Regions from separate parts of the Paenibacillus sp. W4I10 genome, predicted to be linked through region 1. Evidence: predicted binding sites of a transcription regulator. Region 1 holds the regulator's gene; the other holds the start of a gene.
The links. Region 1 encodes Rex, which represses fermentation and respiration genes when NADH is low (regulators of the CRP and FNR family bind a similar motif). Its sites were predicted from a motif close to TTGTGAAATATTTCACAA; they were not measured.

Region 1 (4,221 bases):
GGATCTGCGCTTCGGACATACCATTCTGCAGCAGCTCACTGTGTACAGCGTTTCCACCCTTAGCCGGTTGATTGTTTGCATCGAATTTAACCCAGACCATAACATCCTGGTTATCCTTATTTTTGCCGATCAGGGTCCAGTAGATGTTGTCAGAGCCTTCTTTGTCTCCCCAGATGTACTTGCGCAATTCATCATAGGATGTAATGCCCAGTTGCTTCTGTGCTGCCTGTATAGCGAGAGCTTCTTCCTTGCGCTGGTCCTGCGTGACATAGACGTAATAACGCTGAAGTCCAAACAGAATCAGAACCAGTGCAAGCAGCGAAATCCATATCCACTTCTTTTTTTTCTTCAAAAGCCGAACTTCCTTTCCCTATGATGCTCTGTCCTGCAATTAACGAGCAAGCAGACCATCAAATGCCAATTGAGACTCACGCAAAATGCGTTCTTCATCCAGCGTCAGACATTCGCCGTGTTTCACCACTTGTTTTCCATCCACCCATACGTGCTCAACATCTTTGGCAGAAGCCGAGTAGATCGTATGTGAGATCAGGTCTGTATGTGGATAGAAATGTGCCTGTTCAATGTCAAGAGCGATAAAATCAGCCTTCATGCCGACCTCAAGTGCTCCGGTATTGTTCAAGAAAATGGATTTGGCACCGTATGACGTTCCGAGGAGTAACGCTTCGCCTGCTGGCACAGCCGTCGGGTCACCAGATACACCTTTGTGGATCAATGCAGCCAGTCTCATTTCCTCGAACATATCCAGGTTGTTGTTGCTTGCCGGTCCGTCTGTTCCGAGTGACACGGTAACTCCTGCTTTCAGTAACGCAGGTACCCGCGCAACACCGGAAGCGAGTTTCAGGTTACTTCCCGGGTTATGGGATACAGCCACATCATGACGGGCCAAAATTTCAATCTCTTCGTCATTCAGATGCACCGCATGTGCAACCAGGGATGGACGAGAGAAAAAGCCCAGTTTCTCCAGATGTGCCACAGGACGCAGTCCATAATCAGCCACGTTCTGCTCCACTTCACGAAGCGTTTCAGACATATGTGTATGGAGAGGAAGGTTCAGGTCGTTCGCGACCTGTACAAGCTTCTCTATGTAGTCAGGAGGGCATGTATATGGAGCGTGTGGCGAGATTACGGTTGTAATGCGACCATCTGCCTGTCCATTCCACTCACGTGCAAACGCTGCCGACTCGTCCAGCTTCCGCAGTTGCTCTTCTTCCGAGCACAGCCCGATTACACCACGTGCCAGTGCTGCTCTAACGCCTGATTGCTCCACAACTTTGGCAACTTGATCCATGTGATCGTACATGTCCAGGAAAGCTGTAGTTCCGCCTTTCAACATTTCAAGCACCGATAGCGAAGTTCCCCAATATACGTCTTGTGAAGTCATTTTCGCTTCCATCGGCCACATTTTTTCCTGCAACCATACTTGCAACGCAAGATCGTCTCCGTGCCCTCTCAGCAACGACATTGCTGCATGACCATGCGTATTGATCAGACCCGGCAGGAAGAACAGTCCTTTTCCATCCACTTTGGTACAATTTTTGTCTCCATCCGGCAATGTCTCACCAATATGCACAATCTTGTCATCCTCAACAACCATGTATCCTTGAACCACGTTCCATGTTGTGCCGCCTTCATTAACGGCAAATTTGCCGTTGTGAATTACCCATCTATTTGTTGTCATCTTCCTCGTCGTCCTTTCCAGTCTCCAAGTAATAGGCCAAACTAAGCAGATCCGTTGTAAAGTCAGCATGGTGAATGCGGATATGCGGCGGTGTTTTTAGAATGGTTGGTGCAAAATTAAGAATCGCTTCGATTCCGGATTCAATAAGCTGATCGGCTACATTTTGGGCTTCCGTATCCGGAACCGTGATAATTCCGATGCGGATGTTTTCCGTTTTAACCGCTTCCGTCAATTCATTCATTGGTTTTACCGTCAAACTGTTAATTTGACTACCAATCTTCGGTCCATATGCATCAAATACAGCAACAATCTTCATGTTGTCTTTCAGATATGCGTTGTAGTTGGACAAGGCTTGACCGAGATTACCCGCTCCTACCAGAGCTACATTAATTTGCTGATCGATTTTGAGAATGTGACGAATTTTCTCGATCAAATAGGATACATCATACCCGATCCCTTTACGACCAAAATCACCGAAGTAAGCCAGGTCTTTACGAATTTGGGCCGGATTCAGATCCAGCCTCTGTCCAAGCTCTTGAGAAGAAACAGTAGCCACCTCACGCTGATGCAACTCGTTCAAATAACGCAAGTATACAGGCAGACGTCGTACCACTGCTTCCGAAATTTTATCCGATTTCATTCTTGCTCCCCCTTACCAAGGCCACGATAAAATAATAGATGAAAAGATGAGCATTCTGTATAAACTCAAAGATAAACATGACATTTTATACAGAATGCTCCTTGTAATTTAGGTTATAAGTTCTTACGTGCAACTGCTTTAATCGGATACGGAAATATCTAATAAAGTTTAACGCCAAACGATAGTGTCATGCAATGATATAACGAACAAAACAACCATTATTCTTGTTCATTAACAGGTTTTTCCAACCACTCGGTAATTCGTGGAACCATCTGCTCCGTGAGCATGTGCTCCATTTTGGGACCAGGTAAAGAATATAAAAAGAATTTACCATAGTACGCTTCAATCACCCGTGTATCATAAACAATGACAATTCCTCTGTCCTTCGCTGTACGCACCAACCGGCCAAATCCCTGCTTGAAACGAATGACCGCTTGCGGCACGGACAGTTTCATGAACGGATTTTTCTTCTGTTCCTGAAGCAGCTCACTCTTGGCTTCCACCAACGGATGATTCGGTGGCTGGAAAGGCAGTCGCACAATAGCGAGACAGGTTAGCGCCTCTCCCGGGATATCTACACCCTCCCAGAAGCTGCTTGTACCCAGAAGTACCGTAGCTTTGGCATCTTGGAACCTGCGAGTCAATTTGGAACGACTTCCACTGTCAACGCCTTGCCCAAGCAACGAGATGTCGTTACCAGATAGCGCCTCCTTCAGCGGATCATAGACCTGTCGCAACATCTTGTATGAAGTAAACAGAACCATCATGCGTCCACGCGTGGCAATTGCCGTCTCTGCAAGTGATTGCACCAGCATATTGACAAAGTGCGCATCACCCACACTTCCCTTCACACTCGGGAAATCACGCGGAATCACCAGAAGTGCCTGATCGCGATAGTTGAAAGGTGATGGCAGCATCGACGTTAACAACCGATTATTCTCGGAAGCTTCCTGCAAGCCAAGCTGTTCAATCATGAACTGGAATGACTTATCTACCGAAAGCGTAGCCGATGTAAGCACAACACTTTTCTTTTTATCAAAAAATAAATCCTTAAGTTGTGCACTGACATCTACAGGTACAGCATACAGCTGAAGAGATTTGCTGCGGAATTGACCGCTGGCTTCCATCCAGTACACCGTTTTGGCATCATCCATACGCATGAAGAAACGTAGATTCTCCTTCAATGTGGTCAGATCTTTCAGCAGTCCTGTAATGTCCGTAATCAGACTATCCGATTGATAATCGTCCTGATCCTCTTTCACCTCAAGCAGCAATTTGTCCCCTTTGCGAACCAAATCCCCCAGAGTCACATAGATCTGGTTCTCCAGATCCTGCAACTCCTGCCATTTCGCAGGTTTCTGAGATGCTTTCAGACGCAGGGAAAATTGCCCCGTCTCTCCCGGTGAAGCATCACTTCGTTCAGGCAACAGACCGAACAAGGCATCGCTCATACGATCCCACAGCTCCTTAACTTCAAGAGCGAGCGGGAACATCTGATCCACCATGGAGCCCCATTGCACCGAATTTTCATGCCCGGATAACTGCGAACGAAGCATAGGCAGCTGACCATTACGACTGTCTTTAAACAGGCGGGTCAGTGTATGAACCAAGGTGAAATATTTCATATGCATTCCAAGATGTTTTCCAGCGACATCCTCCAGATGATGTGCCTCATCGATCACAAGACTCTCATAGGCTGGCAGCAGCTGATGCGCGGCTTTCACATCCGTAAATAATTTGGAGTGATTGGTGATTACGATATCTGACAACCCGGCCTCATGTTTGGCACGATGGTAGAAACATTTGCGGAACCATGGACATGATCTTCCCAGACAAGACTCAGATTCGCTCTGTACCGTCTCCCAGAAGTCCCCTCCGCGTC
Region 2 (4,221 bases), 230 kb from region 1:
CGTCTGCAAACTGGACGGATTATTGTGAACTCACCATCCACACACGGTGCCATCGGGGATATCTACAACACAAACATGCCGTCATTGACACTGGGATGCGGATCATACGGACGTAACTCGACTTCTTCCAACGTAACCGCTGTGAACTTAATCAATGTGAAAAGGGTGGCTCGTCGTACCGTGAATATGCAATGGTTCAAAGTGCCGAACAAAGTCTACTTCGAAAAAGGGGCAACACAGTATCTTGCCAAAATGCCTGACATCACACGTGTGGCCATTATTACGGATGCAATGATGGTTAAGCTTGGATATGTTGAAAAGGTAGAACACTATCTGCGTCAACGCCAAATGCCAGTAGCAATCGAAGTATTCTCCGATGTTGAGCCAGATCCATCCACAACAACAGTAGATCGCGGAACCGAAATGATGCGACGCTTTCAACCAGACTGCATTATCGCACTCGGCGGTGGATCACCGATGGATGCTGCGAAAGCTATGTGGTTGTTCTATGAATATCCGGACACGGACTTCAACGATCTGAAACAAAAATTCATGGATATCCGCAAACGGATCTACAAATATCCACGTCTCGGCGTAAAAGCGAAATTTGTAGCGATTCCAACCACATCCGGTACAGGTTCTGAAGTGACATCGTTCGCGGTTATCACAGATAAAAATCAAGGTAACACCAAATATCCATTGGCCGACTATGAGCTGACACCAGACGTAGCGATTGTTGATCCGGAGTTCGTATACTCCCTGCCTAGAACAGCCGTTGCCGATACAGGTATGGACGTACTGACGCATGCGATTGAAGCTTATGTATCTGTTATGGCCAATGATTACACGGATGGACTTGCGATCAAAGCAATCCAGCTGGTATTCCAATACCTGGAGCAATCTGCGCTGCAAGGAGATAAACTGGCACGTGAGAAAATGCATAATGCTTCCACCATTGCCGGTATGGCGTTTGCCAACGCATTCCTGGGCATTAACCACAGCTTGGCGCATAAATGGGGCGGTCAGTACCACACCGCACACGGACGCACCAATGCGATCCTGATGCCACACGTCATTCGTTACAACGCGAAAAAACCGACCAAATTTGCATCGTTCCCGAAATATTCACACTTTGTAGCGGATGAGCGGTATGCCGAAATTGCCCGGATTCTGGGATTGCCTGCACGTACAACAGAAGAAGGCGTAACCAGTCTTATCAATGCCATTCGCAAACTGAACAAAACATTGGGCATTGAAGAATCGTTCCAGGAAATCGGATTTGATGCCAAAGACTTTGAAGCACATGTAGATTATCTGGCTGACCGTGCCTTCGAAGACCAATGTACAACTGCCAATCCGAAGTTGCCGTTGGTAACTGAACTGGCTGATGTATACCGCAACGCTTTCTACGGAAAGTTTGAATAACAAATCTAGAACGAAGCGTGACTTACGGCAAGAAGATCAGGGTTCCCCGAGAGGGGAGCCCCGATTGCCATCTTTCACACAATAACGAGAGGGCAGAAAAACAGAAGAGCGAAGCACCTGTTTTTCAGGTTTTATTCTAAGATTTGATTTGCTCCGAGCATAGAGGAGCAAAAGGGTTCTAAAGAGGTAGTAATGGAATTCGTGAGGTGGCTGTTTGAGTCAGATGTTCACACAATAACGAAGAGGGCAGAAAAACAGAAGAGCGAAGCACCTGTTTTTCAGGAAATGGTCCTAAGTCCTTGTTTGCTCCGAGTTTAACGGAGCAATGGTCCTAAAGAGATTACACGGAATCCGTGATGAGGTCGTTTGACCCAGATGTTCACACAATAACGAAGAGGGCAGAAAAAACTGAAGAAGCGGAGCGTTCGCCTTTATCCCCGGATTTTCCCCTTTGAAAAATAAAATTGAAAAAATCCGGGGATAACAGCGATCGGAAGTTGTTCTGCCCGCGCAGTGGCTAAGTGTGAATTTACAGGGTTCAATGGGACACAGCGCAGGTGGAGTGAGTTAGTTCACTGACTTTGTGACAAAAATCACAGATGATGAAAGCCTCAAGTCGTATACTGAAAATGTAAGAAAAACATTCATCCCGCGGTTCCGGTTCCCAAGTAGAGAGAACATGTTCCGGTTTATGTGAAACAATTCACATTAATCGCGGCTCTGGGCACACAATGCTACGAATGAAACAAGATGTTATGTGTCCAGAAATCCAAATTAGTGGAGGGATTAAGATGTCGGTGATTGAAAAAGATGTCAAACAACAAACAGGCTGGAGAAACTTTACCAAAGGAACATGGACCAAATCCGTAGATGTGAATGATTTTCTGGCACACAACTTGTCTCCGTATTACGGTGATGAAGCATTCCTAGCAGGTGCAACCCAGAATACCAAAGAATTGTGGGAGATCGTATCTGATCTGACCAAAAAAGAACGGGATAACGGCGGTGTCCTTGACGTTGATGTGAACACACCAGCGACTATTGTTTCTCACCAACCAGGTTATCTGGATCAATCCAAAGAGCAGATTGTCGGCGTTCAGACCGATGCTCCATTCAGACGTTCCATTCAACCAACAGGCGGAATCCGGATGATGATTGATGCATGTGAAGCATATGGCTTCGAATTGCCTCAAGGCGTCATTGATATATTTACAAACATTCGCAAAACACATAACCAGGGTGTATTCGATGCTTATACTTCCGATATGCGTGCAGCGCGTAAAGCAGGGATTATTACAGGTCTGCCAGATGCTTACGGCCGTGGCCGGATCATCGGTGACTATCGTCGTGTAGCTTTGTACGGGGTAGACTTCCTGATTCGTAACAAAAAAGGTGAATTGAACGCACTCGAAGTTGATGTTATTGATGAAGATGTCATTCGACTGCGGGAAGAATTGTCTGAACAGATTCGTGCATTGCAAGAATTGAAACAATTGGGCGAAATGCACGGGTTCGATATTTCCTTGCCAGCGACTACAGCAAAAGAAGCATTCCAATGGTTGTACTTCGGTTATCTCGCTGCGATCAAAGAACAAAACGGTGCTGCGATGTCACTGGGTCGTGTATCTTCTTTCCTGGATATCTACATTGAACGTGACCTGCAAGAAGGCATTCTGTCCGAAGAACAGGCTCAGGAATTGGTGGACCATTTCGTAATGAAACTGCGGATTGTCAAATTCTTGCGCACACCGGATTACAACGAACTGTTCAGTGGAGATCCAACATGGGTGACCGAGTCCATCGGTGGTATGTCTGTGAATGGTGAAACACGTGTAACCAAAAACAGCTTCCGTTTCCTGCATACACTGCACAACCTGGGTCCTGCACCAGAACCGAACTTGACTGTTCTCTGGTCAACGAAACTTCCAGAAGCTTTCAAAGATTATTGCAGCAAAGTATCTATCGAAACCAGCTCAATCCAGTATGAAAATGATGATCTGATGCGTCCAATCTACGGTGACGATTACGGTATTGCATGCTGTGTGTCGGCGATGAAGATCGGGAAACAAATGCAATTTTTCGGCGCTCGTGCCAACCTGGCAAAAGCTCTCCTGTATGCGATCAACGGTGGTCGTGACGAGAAATCCGGAGCACAAGTTGGACCTGAGTATCCTGCCATCACTAGCGAAGTGCTGGATTACAATGAGGTTATGAAACGCTTCAAACCAATGATGGAGTGGCTGGCGAAACTGTATATGAACACCCTCAACGTCATTCACTACATGCACGATAAATACAGCTATGAGCGTATCGAAATGGCATTACATGACCGTGACATTGTACGTACGATGGCTTGTGGTATAGCCGGTCTCTCGGTTACAGCAGATTCACTGAGTGCAATCAAATATGCCAAAGTAAAACCAATTCGTAACGAACAAGGCATCGCTGTTGATTTTGAAATCGAAGGAGACTTTCCTTGTTACGGTAACAATGAAGACAGCGTAGACAGCATTGCTGTTGAACTGGTCGAGAACTTCATGGGCATGATTCGCAAGCACAAAGCTTACCGTAACGCAGTTCCAACACAATCCGTTCTAACGATCACTTCCAACGTGGTATATGGTAAGAAAACAGGGACAACACCGGATGGTCGTAAAGCAGGTGAACCATTTGCTCCAGGCGCGAACCCAATGCATGGTCGTGATAAAAAAGGTGCACTGGCATCCCTTGGCTCTGTAGCCAAATTGCCTTATGAACACAGTCTTGATGGTATTTCCAATACCTTCTCCATCGTGC

Region 2: a site for Rex is predicted at 2,117-2,134, ahead of pflB (formate C-acetyltransferase). Genes of this name have one in related genera too.

Annotation. Positions count from the first base shown of each region.
Region 1 is NZ_JAUSXX010000001.1:799,383-803,603, reverse strand. Features, by position in the region: gene QF049_RS03690 (cell wall elongation regulator TseB-like domain-containing protein) at 1-352, opposite strand, end outside; gene QF049_RS03685 (amidohydrolase) at 392-1,699, opposite strand; gene QF049_RS03680 (redox-sensing transcriptional repressor Rex) at 1,686-2,339, opposite strand; gene dinG (ATP-dependent DNA helicase DinG) at 2,558-4,221, opposite strand, start outside.
Region 2 is NZ_JAUSXX010000001.1:573,671-577,891, forward strand. Features, by position in the region: gene adhE (bifunctional acetaldehyde-CoA/alcohol dehydrogenase) at 1-1,425, shown strand, start outside; gene pflB (formate C-acetyltransferase) at 2,217-4,221, shown strand, end outside.